4 regions of the Streptomyces sp. NPDC050658 genome follow, and region 4 is predicted to be linked to each of the others. Evidence: riboswitches for the same ligand, from Rfam matches in the RefSeq annotation. Region 4 holds a riboswitch; each other region holds the start of a gene.

Region 1 (4,203 bases), on a different contig from region 4:
CACGACGGTCCGCAGCTCCTCCATCAGCGTGTTGAAACGCTTGACGGCGTTCGCCGAGCGGGCCGCCATTCCGTACGCCTCGTCGACGCGCTTCAGCGCCTGCGGGAAGGAGATCTTCTCGCGCTGCGAGAGCGCGTCGATCATCGCCTCCGCGCGGTCGCCGATGCCCCTCTTGGGTACGTTGAGAATGCGGCGCAGCGGGACGGAGTCCTCCGGGTTGGCGAGCACGCGCAGATACGCGAGGACGTCCCGGACCTCCTTGCGCTCGTAGAAGCGGACGCCGCCGACGACCTTGTAGGGCAGGCCGACGCGGATGAAGATCTCTTCGAAGACACGCGACTGCGCGTTCGTCCGGTAGAAGATCGCCACGTCGCCGGCCTTCGCCTCGCCCGCGTCGGTGAGCCGGTCGATCTCGTCGGCGACGAACTGCGCCTCGTCGTGCTCGGTGTCGGCGACATAGCCGGTGATGCGCGAGCCCGCGCCCGCGTTGGTCCACAGGTTCTTGGGGCGGCGGCTCTCGTTGCGCTCGATCACGGCGTTGGCCGCCGTCAGGATCGTCTGGGTGGAGCGGTAGTTCTGCTCCAGGAGGATCGTGGTCGCGTCCGGGTAGTCCTCCTCGAACTGGAGGATGTTGCGGATCGTGGCGCCCCGGAAGGCGTAGATCGACTGGTCCGCGTCACCCACGACACAGAGCTCGGCGGGGTCGTCGCCCTCGCCTCCGGAGGGACCGACCAGCTCGCGCACCAGGGCGTACTGCGCGTGGTTGGTGTCCTGGTACTCGTCGACCATCACGTGGCGGAAGCGGCGCCTGTAGTGCTCGGCGACGTCCGGGAACGCGCGGAACATGTTGACCGTCGTCATGATCAGGTCGTCGAAGTCCAGCGCGTTCGCCTCGCGCAGGCGCGACTGGTACATCGCGTACGCCTGGGCGAGGGTCTTCTCGAAGCCGTCGGCGGCCTGACCCGCGAAGGTCTCCTCGTCGATCAGCTCGTTCTTCAGGTTCGAGATCTTGGCGCTGAAGGACTTCGGCGGGAACTTCTTCGGGTCGATGTCCAGGTCGCGGCAGACCAGGGCCATCAGCCGCTTGGAGTCCGCGGCGTCATAGATCGAGAAGGAGGAGGTCATCCCGATCGTCTTCGCCTCGCGGCGCAGTATGCGGACGCACGCGCTGTGGAAGGTCGACACCCACATCGCGTTGGCGCGCGGCCCGACGAGTTGCTCGACGCGCTCCTTCATCTCGCCCGCGGCCTTGTTCGTGAACGTGATCGCCAGGATCTGTCCCGGATGCACGTTCCTCGCGGCCAGCAGGTACGCGATGCGGTGGGTGAGGACGCGGGTCTTTCCTGAGCCGGCACCGGCCACGATGAGCAGCGGGGAGTCGGCGTGCAGGACGGCCGCCCGCTGGTTCTCGTTCAGCCCGAAGATCAGCGCCGCCGGGTCGATCACCGGTCGGGGGGCGCCGTCCCGGTAATGCGCGTCCCGGGGTGCGGGCGCGTCGAACTCCCCGTCGAACAGATCATCCGGAATGGGCTCCGGAGCGCTGTCCTCGGGCGGCGGCGGGGGCTCCTCCTCCGATGCCCGCGAGGGCTGGAGGTCCGCCAGGAAGCTGTCATCAAAGAGGCTGCTCATCGCCTCCCGAGTCTAGGCCGCCCCACTGACAACCCGCCCCGGGTTCCGGCCACGAACCCCGCCTACACCCCGCCCGCGGACGGTGACACTCCGCTACGACACGACGTGCCCGCGTCAAGAGCTTCGTAAAGTCACGAAAATGTATCGGGCATATCGCACATCAACCTTCACATGAGCCACACGAGTTGGCTAGCGTGCTCCGCGGGCTGCTCGTACTCCCACCGGCGAACCCCGCCGGGAACGGGTGGCCTCCGCCGAGTCCGATCACCTCGGAGCCGGGGACCCACCATGACCTTGGGGTGAATCGGTCCCGTACGTAGTACGGGACTGTAGGGCAACCTTCCGAACCACCCGCCCGAACCCGACAGCTAACCCGGTAGGCGGTCTACGGAAGGAGTCGCCTCCCTTGGCGTCGCACCGCAAGCCGCGGACCCGCATTGCCGGAATACGCACCACTCCCGCCATCGGCATCACGACGGCGGCCCTCACCTCCGTGGCCCTCCTGTCGCAGAGCGCGAACGCTGCCCCCTCCGCGCCGCAGAAGCCCAGCCTCGAAGAGGTCCAGAAGAAGGTCGACGACCTCTACCACCAGGCCGGCGTGGCCACCCAGAAGTACAACTCGGCCAAGGAGCGCACCGAGAAGCAGCGCAAGAAGGTCGACACGCTCCTGGACGACGTGGCCAAGCGCACGGACAAGCTGAACGAGGCCCGCCAGGAACTCGGCTCGTTCGCCGCTGCCCAGTACCGCACCGGCGCCGTCTCCGAGACCGCCACGATGATGCTCGCCGAGGACCCGCAGGGGTACTTCGACCAGAACCATCTCTCGGACCGGCTGACCGAGCGCCAGAAGAAGGCCGTCGACGACTACCAGACGCAGCAGGCGTCGGCGACGAAGCAGCGTACGAAGGCCGCCAAGTCCCTGGAGACGCTGAGCGATTCCCGGGACGACCTGAAGACGAGCAAGGCCGCCGTCCAGGAGAAGCTGACCAAGGCGCGGACGCTGCTCTCGGAGCTGACCGCCGAGGAGAAGGCGCGGCTCGCGGCGATCGAGAAGAAGAAGGAAGAAGAGGCCAAGCGCAAGGCCGCGGAGCTGGCGGCCAAGCAGAAGGCCGAGGCCGAGGCGGAGGCCAAGCGCAAGGCGGCCGAGGAGGCCGCCCAGAAGGAGCGCGAGGAAGAGCAGCAGAACGACGGGACCGACGGGACCGGCGACAGCACGGAGACCCCGGACACCGGCTCCGGCACCGGTTCTGGGGACGCCGACAGCGGCTACGCGACGAAGGCCGCGAAGGTCATCGACTTCGCGGAGGCGCAAATCGGCAAGCCGTACGTGTGGGGCGCGACGGGCCCCGACTCCTACGACTGCTCCGGGCTCACCCAGGACGCGTGGAAGGCCGCCGGGATCGACCTGCCGCGTACGACGTGGGACCAGGTGAAGGTCGGCACGACGGTGAAGACGGCCGACGCCAAGCCGGGCGACCTGGTCTTCTTCTACGACGACATCAGCCACGTCGGGATCTACATCGGCGACGGCAAGATGATCCACGCCCCGAAGCCGGGCACGAACGTCCGCGTCGAGTCGATCTACTACATGCCGATCCACAGCGTGGTGCGGCCGGCGTAACCGTCACACACGAAAACGGCCTCCACGCGTGCGTGGAGGCCGTTTTCTGCGGTCGGCTCAGGTCTTCTGCGGACCGGCTCAAGTCTTCTGCGGTCGGCTCAGGTCCAGAGCACCGCGATGAAGATGTTCACGACCGTCAGCAGGCCCACCGCCCCGAACATGCCCTTGTCGACCTTCTCCTCGTCCCGCTTCACATAGACCAGCGCGAGGATCACGATCAGCACGGCCATCTTGATGCCGATCTTGAGGTTGTTGACCGGGTTGTCGTCCGCCTGATTGAGGCCCACCAGGATCACGCCCGTGACCAGCATGGTCAGCGCGCCGTGCAGCATCGCCGGGGTGAAACGGGCCGTGCCCTGGCCCATCTGCTTCATCTGGGTGAGGAAGCCGCCCAGCAGGGAAGCGATGCCGATGATGTGCAGGCCGACGAAGACATGGGTGAGTACGTCCATGGTTCCGGAGCCTAGCCGGGGCCCTCCCGCCCCTCCGTACCACCCCACTGCCACCGGGCGGGCCACAAGCGCCGCATCGGTCACGGGCCCGTTCGAAGGGGGCGCGTCCCGGCGGTACGCGCAGTCACATACGGTCACCGGTCGGCGCACTTCCGTCAGTTGAGTGCATCCCGTCACCAAGCCGTGACGGCCAGGTTTAGCGTCCTTCGTCAGGTGACCGGCTCCCCACCGCCGTCCGGACCAGGGGCGGCAGTCGGCCACCACCGCCGAGAAGCCGGCGGCGGCCTGTTCCCCCTGTGCGGGCCGCCGCCGGACCCTAAGGAGCACCCGTGGCAGCGCACCGCAAGCCCAGCCGGCGCTCACTCAGTGGCCATACGGCCCGTACCGCCGCCACCATCGCCCTTGCCGGGGCCGCGACGGCGACCGCCTTCGACGGCACGGGCCACGCGGAGCCCCGGCTCAGCCCGGCCGAGGTGAAGAACAAGGTCGACGCGCTCTACC
Region 2 (4,203 bases), on a different contig from region 4:
GCCGATGTCGAACAGGGCGAGCGGCCCGGCCCGCCAGCCCATCCAGCGCCGGGCGCCGAGGAACGTCAGCTCGGCCTCCACCTCGCCCGGCAGGGTGCACAGCGGGATGCCCGTCTCCGCCCGTACCGCCCGCAGGACCTCCAGCCTGTTCGGCGCGTTGCGGACGACCGCCGTGGCGAAGGCGAGCGGCTCCGTTGCGCCCCATCTTCTCGCGGTCTCGGCGGCCGCGGAGACCGCTCTGACCAGCTGCCGCACCGATTGTTCGGGTATCGCCCCCGCCGGCTCGACCTGTTCGGAGAGCCGCAGCCGCCACTTCGCCGTGTGCACCGGCAGTGGAACCCCGTCCACCGCGTCGGCGACAACCAGACGGACCGTTCTCGAACCCACATCCACCAGACTCATTCGCATGTCACGCCCTGTACCCCAGACAACTGCCGTCAGTCACCCGGCCGTTCACCCAAGCCCGCGTCGATGCCGCACGCGTTACGTACGTCCTGTACATTTTATACAAGAAGCCTCGGGCCGCGCATCCGGCCCCGGTGATGAGGAGTGACGCGCCATGAACCGACCGTCCGCCCGATATGTCCTGCCCGAGTTCACCGAGCGCACCAGCTCGGGGAAGCGGACCCTCGACCCGTATTCGAAGCTGCTTGAGGAGCGGATCGTCTTTCTGGGCACCCCGATCGACGACACCTCGGCCAATGACGTGATGGCGCAGTTCATGCACCTCGAATATCTGGCGCCGGACCGCGACATCTCGCTCTACATCAACTCCCCCGGCGGCTCGTTCAGCGCGATGACGGCGATCTACGACACGATGCGGTTCGTCACCTGTGACGTGGAGACGACCTGCCTGGGACAGGCCGCGTCGGCGGCGGCCGTGCTGCTCGCCGCGGGCACGCCCACAAAGCGCTCCGCCCTGCCCGGCGCACGGGTGTTGATCCATCAGCCGTCGATCAGCGAGCCGATCCAGGGCCAGACCTCCGACCTCGCGATCCAGGCCGACGAGATCCTGCGCACCCGCTCGCTCCTCGAGGAACTCCTCGTACGGCACACGGGCCAGAGCCCCGACCGCATCACGGCGGACATCGAGCGGGACAAGATCCTCGACGCCCCGGAGGCCGTCGCGTACGGCCTGATCGACCGGATCGTGCCGAGCCGCAAGTCCTCGGCGCGCGTCCCGGACGCGAGGTGAGCCGTCGATGCTGCCGCCCGAACTGCCGCCGCTGCCCGCACTCACCCGCGCCGAGGGCGAGTTGATCGACCGCTATCTCGAAGTGGTCGATCTGCTCGGCCGGATCAATCCGGCCCGCGCCTCGGACACCTACGGCGGCCTGCGCGCCGCCCAGGCGCTGGTCTCCAGCGCCACAGCACTGCGCGACGCGCTGACGCTCATGCACCAGCGGGGCGAGAGCGCCGTGCACGCACCGACGTTGGCCCGCGCGCTGCGCGTGCTCGACGGGGAGCGGCGTTCCTCCCGCGTCACCGTCCCGCCCCGGCAGTCGTCCTGAATCCCCCTGAATCCCCCTCAAGTCGGCTGCCCCGCAGCGCAGTAGCCGTCCGGGGCGGGTCTTAAACGGACCAGACGGGCTACCTCGTTCGGCGTAGCAGGTCCTCGTCAACGGAGTCGGCCACAGTTGCGCCAGAGGTGTACGCGAGGGCCGGAATGTCTCCTTCCGGTGCTGGTAGAGCGATCGTCGAGGCCCGCGAAGGGTTGCCTTATCCGACGTTGTCCACCCGAACGGTTCAGCCGTGAGGAGCCTCACAAAACGCCGTTTCGGCTCGGTTTTCGGGCTGTTGACGGGTCAAGATCCCTTCCGACGACAAGCCCCCGCCACAGCGGCGGGGCGGTCCGGGCGGACGCCGAGTCCTGCCGCCGCCCGGATGACCGGTCGACATCGGTGCACCGGCAGGAGTGGAGGACCCAGGCACGACGGGCCCGTCCGGACGTCCGGACAACGGCCCTTGGGGTGAAGCCGCAGTACGCGGCCGGGCAACTTTGTCAGCCCGAATCCGACAGGTCATCCTTCACAGGCGGCTGACGAAGGGTTGCGCATGACCGCGCTGAATCATGTTCCGTCGCTGCTCACCAGGGCCGGCTCCGCCTCGGCCCTCACGCTCGCCGTCGTCGGCGGCACCCTCGTGGCCCCCGGGCTCACGACGGAGGCCCAGGCCGCGACACACGGGACGAAGGCCCTGAAGATCGCCGCGGCGAAGAAGGGCTCCCCGTACCGCTACGGAGCCGCGGGGCCGAACCGGTTCGACTGCTCGGGCCTGACCCTCTACTCGTTCAAGCGGGCGGGCAAGAAGCTGCCGCGCACGGCCGCACAGCAGTACAACAAGACCCGGCACATCTCCGCGGCCAACCGCACGCGCGGCGACCTGGTCTTCTTCCACTCCGGCCGGAACGTCTACCACGTCGGCATCTACGCCGGTAAGGGCCGCATCTGGCACGCGCCCAAGTCGAACACCGTGGTCCGTCTGGAGAAGATCTGGACCAAGAGCGTCTGGTACGGCAGGGTCCGCTGACCCGGCGCCGGGCGAGGGACGCGGCCGTCCCGGCTGCCGCGTCGCCCGCCCGGCGCGCCCACCGCGCTTGGCGTCGCGCGACACGGATACTCGTGCGCCATGGCCGACAACAACGGCTCACGCGCCGCTCACGACAGCCGCCACGAGACCGACTTCGAACGCGCCGACCGCAACTTCTCGGAGATCCTCCAGGAGTTGAGGGTCACACAGACCGGGGTGCAGATCCTCTTCGCGTTCCTGCTGACCCTCGCCTTCACCCCGCGCTTCCCGTCCCTGGACACCGTGCAGCGCGCCACGTACGTCACGACGCTGCTGCTCGCCGTCCTCGCGGCCGCCCTGTTCACGGCGCCGGCCGCGGTGCACAGGGCGCTGTTCCAGCAGCGTTCCAAGCCGCTGATCGTGCGGGTCTCCTCGCATCTGGCGCGGCTCGGCATGGCGGTCCTGATGTTCGCCCTCGCCGGTTCCGTGCTCCTGGTCGTGGACGTGTCGGTGGGCCGCGTCGGCGGGGTGATCGCGAGCGCGGGCACGCTGGCCGTGTGCGCGGGCCTGTGGGGCGTGCTCCCCCGCCTCGTACGCCGCTCGGCACACTCCTAGGTCACGCTCGGCGCACTCCCAGGTCACGCTCGGCGCACTCCCGGGTCAGGCGACCAGCGCCTCGACGAGCAGCACGGAGCCGAGCAGGGTCAGCGCTCCTCCGGTGGCTCCCTCGATGGCACGGGCGGTACGCGGTCTGCGCAGCCAGCGGCCCAGCCGGTCCACCAGGAGCGCGACGACCGGGAACCACACCAGGGCGAGGGCCACGATGATCGACGCGAGCAGCAGCGTCCGCGGCATCGCCGGGCTGCCCGCGGGCACGAACTGCGGCAGCACGCTGAGGAACGTGATGGGCGCCTTGGGGTTGAGGGCGTTGGTGAGGAAACCCTGCCGCAGGCTGCCGCCCGCACCCTGCGGTGCCTGGCCCACCCGCCCGTCGGCTCCCCGCCGCTGCCGCACCGCCGAGCGCAGGGCGCGGCAGCCCAGGTACAGCACATAGCCGCCGCCGACGATCTGCAGCGCCCGGAAGAGGGCGGGGACCGCGGCGAGCACGGCGGCGACCCCGGCCACCGCGAGCGCCGTGTGCACCAGGAGCCCGCCCGCGACACCGATCGCACAGACGACCCCGGCGCGGCGGGAGGCGAGTGCGTTGCGCACCACGACGGCGAAATCGGCGCCCGGCATGGCGACCATGCCCGCGGCGACTCCGGTGAAGGCGACCAGTTGTGCGTCCATGCCTCCACCCTGCCGTTCTTCTGCCTTCAGCAGGTATGTGGAATATCCTGGGCCTGCCTTAAGCAGCCGTTTACTCTCCTCCCCCCACGTCCGCACCGGGAGACACCGGAGACTCCATGTACGACCCGACGCGGCTCGCCGCACTGGTGGCGGTCTCCGAGGCCGGTTCGATCACCCGCGCCGCCGAGCGTCTCGGCTACACCGTGCCCGCCCTCTCCCAGCAACTGGCCAAGCTGGAGCGGGAGGCGGGGACCGCGCTCCTGGTGCGGCACCACCGCGGGGCGCGGCTGACCGGCGCGGGAGAGCTGCTGCTCGCGCGGGCCCGCCGGGTGCTCGCCGAGATGGAGCGGGCCCGGCATGAACTGGCCCAGCTCGCCGGCCTGTCCGGGGGCCGGCTAAGGGTGG
Region 3 (4,203 bases), on a different contig from region 4:
CGAAGGCACCGACAAGCACTCGGCCGAGGAGTTCGCCGCCGAACTGGACCGCTGCGGCGCCACGTTGGACGCACACGCCGACCACCCCGGCGTCCGGGTGTCCCTCGAAGTCCCGGTCTCCCGGCTCCCCAAGGCGCTCGGCCTGCTCGCCGACGCCCTGCGGGCCCCCGCCTTCGCGGACAGCGAGATCGAGCGCCTCGTGGCCAACCGCCTGGACGAGATCCCGCACGAGGCCGCCAACCCGGCGCGCCGCGCTGCCAAGGAGCTCTCCAGGCAGCTCTTCCCGGCCACCTCGCGCATGTCGCGCCCCCGCCAGGGCACCGAGGAGACGGTCACGGCCATCGACTCGGCCGCGGTGCGCGCCTTCTACGAGAAGCACGTCCGTCCCGCCACGGCGACCGTCGTCGTCGTGGGCGACCTGACCGGCACCGATCTGGACGCCGTCCTCGCCGACACCCTCGGCGCCTGGACGGGCGGCACGGCCGAGCCGCGTCCGGTGCCGCCGGTGACCGCCGACGACACCGGGCGCGTCGTCATCGTGGACCGCCCCGGAGCCGTCCAGACGCAGCTCCTGATCGGCCGTATCGGCGCCGACCGGCACGACCGCGTCTGGCCCGCCCAGGTCCTCGGGACGTACTGCCTGGGCGGCACCCTCACCTCCCGTCTGGACCGCGTCCTGCGCGAGGAGAAGGGATACACCTACGGTGTACGGGCGTTCGCGCAGGTGCTGCGCTCCGCCCCGGACGGCACCGGCGCCGCGATGCTCGCCATCAGCGGCTCCGTGGACACCGAGTCGACGGGCCCGGCCCTCGGCGACCTGTGGAAGGTGCTGCGCACTCTCGCCGCCGAAGGCCTCACGGACGCCGAGCGCGACGTGGCCGTGCAGAACCTGGTGGGCGTGGCCCCGCTCAAGTTCGAGATGGCGGCGTCCGTCGCGGCCACCCTCGCCGACCAGGTCGAGCAGCACCTGCCGGACGACTTCCAGGCGCAGCTGTACCGGCAGTTGGCCGCGACCGGCACCGTGGAGGCCACCGCCGCCGTCGTGAACGCCTTCCCGGGCGACCGGCTCGTGACGATCCTCGTCGGCGACGCGGCGCGGATCGAGGAGCCCGTCAAGGCGCTCGGCATCGGCGAAGTGAGTGTGGTCACGGGCTGAGTTCCGGCACGGACCGGTGCCGGTAGGGGCTGAGTGACAGTCAGGACATAACGGGACCCCAGTGGCGAGAATTGGCCACTGGGGTCCTCATATGTCCGAATTGACATGGAGGTTACGTGTCTGACCTGTGGCGTGCGCTACAAAACCTCTGATCCGTTTGGCGATGGAAAGACGCCCCGCTTAGCGTCTGGTCCGACTGTTCGTCATGCAGTACGCCGCACCCGCGGCACCGGACAGTCATCGCCGAGTCCCCGTACGGCGCGAGCCAGGGGAGCCGGGGACCCACATGTCCCCTGGGGTGAATCGGGCACCTTGCCGCCAGGCGAGGAACCCGTAGGAGACCTTCCTGCTCCGAACCCGTCAGCTAACCCGGTAGGCGAGAGGGAAGGAAAGGACCAGCCGCTTCATGGCGTTCACCCGTGCCACCGGGAAGCACCGTCGCCCGAGCCGCCTCACGCGTACCACCGCGAACGTGGCGGGCGTCGCAGCCCTCACCACCACCGGTGTCATCGGAGGCCTGGCCGCTCCGGCGCTCGCCGCCGACGACGCGGCGGTCGAGGCCACCGGCCTGACCCAGGCCATCTCCGTGGGCGACTCGCTCGCCGCGAGCATCGACGCGCAGGCCGCCGCCCAGCAGCAGGCCGCCGACGACGCCGCTGCCGCCAAGAAGGCCGAAGAGGCCGCCAAGAAGAAGGCCGCCGAGGCCAAGCGCAAGGCGGAGGCCGAGGCGAAGGCGAAGGCCAAGAAGGAGCGCGAGGCCAAGGAGCGCGCCGCCCGCGAGGCCGAGCGCAAGCGCCTGAACAGCTACGTCTCCCCGATCACCGGCTCGTACGTCTCCACGGGCTACCAGACCGGCGGCGCCATGTGGTCCTCCGGCAGCCACACCGGCGTCGACTTCCACGCCGCGTCCGGCACCACGGTCCACGCGGTCGGCTCCGGCACCGTCGTCGAGGCCGGCTGGGGCGGCGCCTACGGCAACAACGTGGTCATCAAGATGAACGACGGCACGTACACCCAGTACGGCCACATGTCGTCCCTCAGCGTCACCGTCGGCCAGGCCGTCACGCCGGGCCAGCAGATCGGCCTCTCCGGCTCCACGGGCAACTCCAGCGGCCCGCACCTGCACTTCGAGGCCCGCACCGGCGAGGACTACGGCTCGGACATCGACCCGGTCGCCTACCTCCGGTCGCACGGCGTCAACGTCTGATCTCATTCTCCGAAAGCCCCGGCTCGTCACGAGCCGGGGCTTTCGCCGTTCCGGTCTTCCGGCACTTCCGGTCTTCCGGCCCTCCAGCCCTGCCTTTGGCCAAAAAATATCCATGGATTCCGGCCCGCCGTCGGAAATTCTGTCACTCTGCAATAGAGTCACTGAACGAGCGTCAATCGACCGCGTTTCGTGGGGATTAAGGCGGAGGTCAGTCATGCGCATTCCCGCGCACTCGGTATGCACGGCCATTCGGGACGACATCGTCTCCGGTGTCTACGAACGGGGCGGCCGGCTCACCGAGGAACTGCTCGCGCGCCGCTACGGAGTCTCCCGCGTCCCGGTGCGCGAGGCGCTGCGCACCCTGGAGGCCGAGGGGTTCGTCGTCACGCGCAGGCACGCGGGCGCGTGCGTCGCGGAGCCGACCGAGCAGGAGGCCGCCGACCTCCTGGAGATCCGCATGCTCCTGGAGCCGCTCGCCGCGGCTCGCGCCGCCCAGCGCCGCACGGACGCCCATCTCAAGGTCCTGCGCGGTCTCGTCAGGCTCGGCCAGGAGCGCTCGCGGCGCGGCGGGAGCGAGGATCTGCGCTCGCTGGGCGGCTGGTTCCACGAGACGCTCGCCCAGTCCTCCGGCAGCCCGGGCCTGACCGCCCTGCTCACCCAGCTCCGGCACAAGATCGCCTGGATGTACGTCGTCGCATCGCCCGCTCTGCCCGCGGAGTCCTGGGCGGAACACGCCGGGATCGTCGACGCGGTCGCCCGCGGGGACGCGGAACGGGCCAGGGCGCTCACCGCGCAGCACACGGAACGGGCGACGGCGGCGCACCGGCTGCGATTTCCGCCGCGGGCGGGCGTGAGGGATTCGCAACATGCCGTAAACACGGTGAGCCTTCAGACTTAACGAGGGCGCCGTATACAAAGAGGTGTCAATTGGGCGGCTAATTCCGCTGCCCTGATTTCGCGACCTTTGGCTGCGCGCGGCCGGGATTTCCCGTGAAGGGCGTCCGGGCTTTCTTGCGAATGCACGGAAGGGCCCGCCCCCTTTTACGGGGCGGGCCCTTCCGCGTGCGCGTACGGCAGTCGTCGTCAGACGGTCTCGGGGAGTTCCTCGAGGCCGTCCGCGACCAGCTTCGCCAGGCGGTCGAGGGCGGCGTCCGCACCCTCGGCGTCGGAGGCGAGCACGATCTCCTCGCCGCCCTGCGCACCGAGGCCGAGCACCGCGAGCATGGAAGCGGCGTTGACGGGGTTGCCGTCAGCCTTGGCGATCGTCACGGGGACGCCGGCGGCGGTGGCCGCGCGGACGAAGATGGAGGCGGGTCGGGCGTGGAGGCCCTCGGCCCAGCCGACGTTGACGCGGCGCTCAGCCATGTGTTGCTGCCCTTCCAGGTGTCTCACAGTTGTCTAGACCAGTCTCTCATGCCGTCGCGAGTGCTCCGCCGGCCGCAGGTCCGTCTCCCGTCGACGGTACCCGGCCAAGACGGCCGCGCGACCCGTACGCTTGCCCCATGCAGACCCCGTCGGACCGGCACGCATACCCCGCCCACTGGGAGGCCGACGTCGTGCTGCGAGACGGGGGAACGGCCCGGATCAGGCCCATCACGGCCGAGGACGCGGACCGTCTGGTCAGCTTCTACGAGCAGGTCTCGGACGAGTCGAAGTACTACCGCTTCTTCGCCCCCTACCCCCGCCTGTCCGCCAAGGACGTGCACCGCTTCACCCATCACGACCACGTGGACCGGGTGGGACTCGCGGCCACGGTGGGCGGCGAGTTCATCGCCACCGTGCGCTTCGACCGCATCGACGAACGCGGCATGTCCGCGAGCGCGCCCGCCGACGAGGCGGA
Region 4 (4,203 bases):
GAACAGCGGGTCCTCGATGGAGACCAGCGGGTACGCGGAGACGAGCTCCTCGTAGTACTCGGTCATCTCGGCGGCCGAGCGGGACTTGCCCTCGAACTCGTACTTGCCGTCCTTGTAGAACTCGGACGCGGCGACGTCGAGCGCGAGCGCGATCTGCTCGCCGGGGACGTAACCGGCCTGCTTGATGGCCTCGAGGATGAGGTCGAGCGCGGCGCGGTTGGAGTCCAGGTTCGGGGCGAAGCCGCCCTCGTCGCCGAGGCCGGTCGACAGACCCTTGTCCTTCAGGACCTTCTTGAGGGTGTGGTAGACCTCGGTGCCCCAGCGCAGCGCCTCGGAGAAGGACTCCGCGCCGATCGGGGCGATCATGAACTCCTGGATGTCGACGTTGGAGTCGGCGTGCGACCCACCGTTCAGGATGTTCATCATCGGGACGGGCAGCAGGTGCGCGTTCGGGCCGCCGAGGTAGCGGAACAGCGGCAGGTCGCTGGCCTCGGAGGCGGCGTGCGCGACGGCGAGGGAGACGCCGAGGATGGCGTTGGCGCCGAGGGAGCCCTTGTTGTCGGTGGCGTCCAGGTCGAACATGGCCTGGTCGATCAGGCGCTGCTCGGTGGCGTCGTAGCCGACGAGCTCCGGGCCGATCTGCTCGATGACGGCGAGGACGGCCTTCTCGACACCCTTGCCCTGGTAGCGGTTCGGGTCACCGTCGCGAAGCTCGATGGCCTCGAAGGCACCGGTGGAGGCACCGGACGGAACGGCGGCACGACCCGTGCTGCCGTCGTCGAGGCCGACCTCGACCTCGACCGTGGGGTTGCCTCGGGAGTCCAGGATTTCCCGGGCTACGACGACGTCGATGGACGGCACGAGCATCTCCTTCTGGGATGTGACGCGGTACGCGGGGCGTTGGCCTCGCGGACACGAGCCTAACCGGCTCCCGGACAAGAGCCAGCCGAGCGACCGCCCTGTGGACAAACCGAGAGCAAAAAGTTTCCGAACGGAACAAAACGGCGGAGGGACAAGCGGAGGGACAGACAGAACCCCGCCCCGGCGCGTACGGGGGATACGCACGCCGGGACGGGGTGGACCCGTGGGGACGGGGGTGGGGCGGGCCGCGCCTCCGCCGAGGCGCGGCCGCCGCTCCGTCAGCTCTTAGCTGATCCGTCGGCCCTCAGTCATCCGTCAGCTCTTAGCTGAGGTGAAGCTGCTGGCCGGGGTAGATCATGTCCGCGTTGTCGATGATGTCGCCGTTCAGCTTGTACACCTTGTGCCAGCCGCCCTTGACGTCGTGCTCCTCGGCGATCTTGGAGAGGGTGTCGCCCTTCTTGACCTTGTACTCGCCGTCGCCCTTCTTGACCTTCTTGCCGGTCGGGGTCTCGACGGTCTTCTTGGACTCGGTCTTCGGGGCGGCCTGCTGCTTGGGCGCCTCGGTCTGGGCGCTCGGCTGGCTCTGCGGCTGCTGGGCCGGCTGCTGCTGCGGGGCGCTCTCCTGCGCACCGCCGCCGTTGTACGCGGTGCCCGAGAGGCTCACGCCACAGGACGGCCAGGCGCCCTTGCCCTGGCCCGCGAGGACCTTCTCGCCGATCTCGATCTGCTGGGCCTTGGAGGCCTGGTCGGCGGTGGCGGCGTACTTCGTGCCGCCGTACGCGGCCCACGTGGAGGACGAGAACTGCAGGCCGCCGTAGTAGCCGTTGCCGGTGTTGATCGACCAGTTGCCGCCCGCCTCGCACTGGGCGACGGCGTCCCACTCGGAGGCGGTGGCGGCGGAGGCCGAGCCGGCGGCCATCAGCGGGGCGGCGACCGCGGCACCGGTGACGCCGGCCAGCGTGGCGACGCGGGTGGCCTTGGACGGGCGGCGGTGCTTGCCCTTGCTGGAAAACAGCATGAGAGATCCCCTCACCGACGCCTGCGAGGTGAGCTGTCGGGTTCGGGCCGATGAAGTTGCCCGGCCGCACGTCATGCGTGCGACTTAACCCCCAGCCGGTCCCAACTCCGCTCGGCAGCCTCTTCGTTCTGCTGCTGTGCGGCCGGGCCCGGCGCAAACCTTGGGTCCCCCGCTCCTGCCTACGGCGCTTGACGCGACGACTGTTCCCGAACGGCCGTTGGCAGGACTAGGCGTACCGACCGGCGGGGCCCGCTGTGGCGAGCGGTCACGACCGTAGACATGCGATCCGCCGAATTTCAAAGACGATCAGGGCTTCTGAGACCCATCTCTCACTTCCGCCAAACTTGGACATTCAGCGCGAAGCGGTTGGCCGACTCTTCGTCAACTTCCCTTACTTTTCGCCCAAATCGAGGCTCTGGCCAGGGAGGATGAGGTCGGGGTCGGAGCCGACGGACTTCTTGTTCTCGTCGTAGAGCTCGGTCCAGCCGCCCTCGATGCCGAGGTCGTCCGCGATGACCCAGAGGTTGTCCCCGGAGCGGACCGTGTACGTCCCGTCGGCGCCGTCCTTCGCGCGGTCGCCGCCGCGCGACGCGTGCCGTCCGGAGCCGTCGCGGTCGCCGCTCGCGGAGTCCTCGTCGGCGGCGCTGTCGCCGCGGTGCCGGCCGGAGCCCTCGCCTTCACCGGCGGAGGGGCGGGAGGGCGTGGCGGTCGGGTCGGGCGAAGTGGTGTCGTCCCGGCCGGACTTGTCGGAGTCGCTGGCGCCGTCGGAGTCGCCGGAGTCGTCAGAGCCCTTGGAGTCGCCGGACTTGCCGGAGTCGCCCTTCTCGGCGCCCTCGGCTCCCTCGCCTGCCTCGCCTCCCTCGTCCGACTTGCCCGAGTCGTCGTGATTCTTGTCTCGCGAGTCACCGTCGGAGGCGGGCTTCTCGGAGGGTTCGTCCGTGGGCTCGGCGGAGTCGCCCGGCTCGGCGCTGTCGTCCGAGCCGGTGGAGCCGGTCGAGTCGTCGGAGCCCGGAGTCGTCTCGGAGGGCGCCGGGGTGATCGGGGCGCCGGGGTCGACGTCGGCCGGGTCGTCGTGCTGGGTGAGGCCGGCGATGAGGCCGCAGCTCGGCCAGGCGCCGGGACCCTGGTCGGCGAGGACCTTCTCGGCGACGGCTATCTGCTGCGAGCGGCTGGCCTGGTCGGCGTAGGGCGCGTAGTCGAGGCCGCCGTACTGCTCCCAGGTCTCCTGTGACATCTGAAGTCCGCCGTAGTAGCCGTTGCCCGGGTCCAGGCTCCAGGAGCCGCCGCTCTCGCACTCGGCGAGCTTGTCCCACGTGGCGGTGTCCGCGGCGCTCGCGCTGGTGGCGCCGAGCAGCGGGATCGCGATGGCTGATCCGGTGACACCTGCCGCGACGATGAGGGCCGGGGCTTGGCGGGGACGTCGGTGACGGCCATTGCCGGAGAGCATGCGGTTGCCTTTCAGGAGACTGCTGCGACGACTGCGGCGCCTGCGTCAGCGGATGCCGAGTCGTCGTGAACCTAGCGACAGTCGAACGCTTGTCACAAGTCGATGCAGCGGAGATCACGTGAAAGTCACAGTCTTGACGCACCGTCAGATGAGCGGTCCGTCGGGGGCTCTGCTTCCGCTTATTTTTTGCTCGTCTGTGCGGGTGTGAACTCCACGGGCAGCGTGCGCAGTCCGCGCATGATGAGCCCGCCACGCCACCGCAAATCATCAGGTTCCGCCGCGAGACGCAGGTCAGGGAGGCGGCTGAGGAGGGTCGCGAGCGCGGTCTGTCCCTCCAGGCGGGCGAGGGGTGCGCCGAGGCAGTAATGAATGCCATGGCCGTAGCCGAGGTGCTGGTTGTCGCGCCGGGAGAGGTCGAGCGTGTCGGGTTCGGCGAATCGCCCGGGGTCGCGGTCGGCGGCGGCGAGGACGACGAGAACGGGGTCGCCGCGGTCGATGTGCTGCCCGCCGATGGTGAGCGGCTCGGTGGCGAACCGCCAGGTGGCGAGCTCCACGGGTCCGTCGAAGCGGAGGAGTTCCTCGATGCCGGTCTCCAGGAGCCCGGTGTCCCCCTCGCGCAGGGAGTCCTGGAGCCGCGCGCGCTGCTCGGGGTGGGTGAGGAGAGCGTACGTACCGTTCCCGATGAGATTGACGGTGGTCTCGAAGCCGGCGAAGAGCAGGATGAAGGCCATCGCGGCGGCCTCGTTCTCGGTGAGGTGCTCGCCGTGGTCGGAGGCGCGGATGAGGCCGGAGATGAGGTCGTCGCCGGGGTCGAGACGCTTGCGGTGGATCAGTTCGGCGAGATAGCCCCGCATCTTCTTCACGGAGCGGGCGACGC

The links. A riboswitch is a leader RNA that binds a small molecule or an ion and turns the genes downstream of it on or off. The one in region 4 is predicted to bind cyclic di-AMP.
Positions count from the first base shown of each region.
Region 1: another riboswitch for cyclic di-AMP. It lies ahead of ACIBKX_RS12360 (NlpC/P60 family protein); the one in region 4 lies ahead of ACIBKX_RS35945 (transglycosylase family protein).
Region 2: another riboswitch for cyclic di-AMP. It lies ahead of ACIBKX_RS16835 (C40 family peptidase); the one in region 4 lies ahead of ACIBKX_RS35945 (transglycosylase family protein).
Region 3: another riboswitch for cyclic di-AMP. It lies ahead of ACIBKX_RS30625 (M23 family metallopeptidase); the one in region 4 lies ahead of ACIBKX_RS35945 (transglycosylase family protein).

Region 1 covers NZ_JBITGM010000003.1:181,990-186,192, forward strand. The annotation lists gene pcrA (DNA helicase PcrA) at 1-1,629, opposite strand, end outside; cyclic di-AMP (ydaO/yuaA leader) riboswitch at 1,872-2,028, shown strand; gene ACIBKX_RS12360 (NlpC/P60 family protein) at 2,036-3,250, shown strand; gene ACIBKX_RS12365 (hypothetical protein) at 3,349-3,702, opposite strand; gene ACIBKX_RS12370 (NlpC/P60 family protein) at 4,032-4,203, shown strand, end outside.
Region 2 covers NZ_JBITGM010000004.1:267,116-271,318, forward strand. The annotation lists gene ACIBKX_RS16820 (Ppx/GppA family phosphatase) at 1-408, opposite strand, end outside; gene ACIBKX_RS16825 (ATP-dependent Clp protease proteolytic subunit) at 560-1,195, shown strand; gene ACIBKX_RS16830 (hypothetical protein) at 1,203-1,511, shown strand; cyclic di-AMP (ydaO/yuaA leader) riboswitch at 1,881-2,052, shown strand; gene ACIBKX_RS16835 (C40 family peptidase) at 2,056-2,529, shown strand; gene ACIBKX_RS16840 (DUF6328 family protein) at 2,629-3,123, shown strand; gene ACIBKX_RS16845 (LysE family translocator) at 3,169-3,798, opposite strand; gene ACIBKX_RS16850 (LysR family transcriptional regulator) at 3,915-4,203, shown strand, end outside.
Region 3 covers NZ_JBITGM010000010.1:221,698-225,900, reverse strand. The annotation lists gene ACIBKX_RS30630 (pitrilysin family protein) at 1-1,156, shown strand, start outside; cyclic di-AMP (ydaO/yuaA leader) riboswitch at 1,388-1,550, shown strand; gene ACIBKX_RS30625 (M23 family metallopeptidase) at 1,563-2,363, shown strand; gene ACIBKX_RS30620 (GntR family transcriptional regulator) at 2,578-3,261, shown strand; gene ACIBKX_RS30615 (HPr family phosphocarrier protein) at 3,447-3,728, opposite strand; gene ACIBKX_RS30610 (GNAT family N-acetyltransferase) at 3,866-4,203, shown strand, end outside.
Region 4 covers NZ_JBITGM010000014.1:113,768-117,970, forward strand. The annotation lists gene eno (phosphopyruvate hydratase) at 1-861, opposite strand, end outside; gene ACIBKX_RS35945 (transglycosylase family protein) at 1,184-1,879, opposite strand; cyclic di-AMP (ydaO/yuaA leader) riboswitch at 1,883-2,076, opposite strand; gene ACIBKX_RS35950 (transglycosylase family protein) at 2,271-3,326, opposite strand; gene ACIBKX_RS35955 (cytochrome P450) at 3,506-4,203, opposite strand, start outside.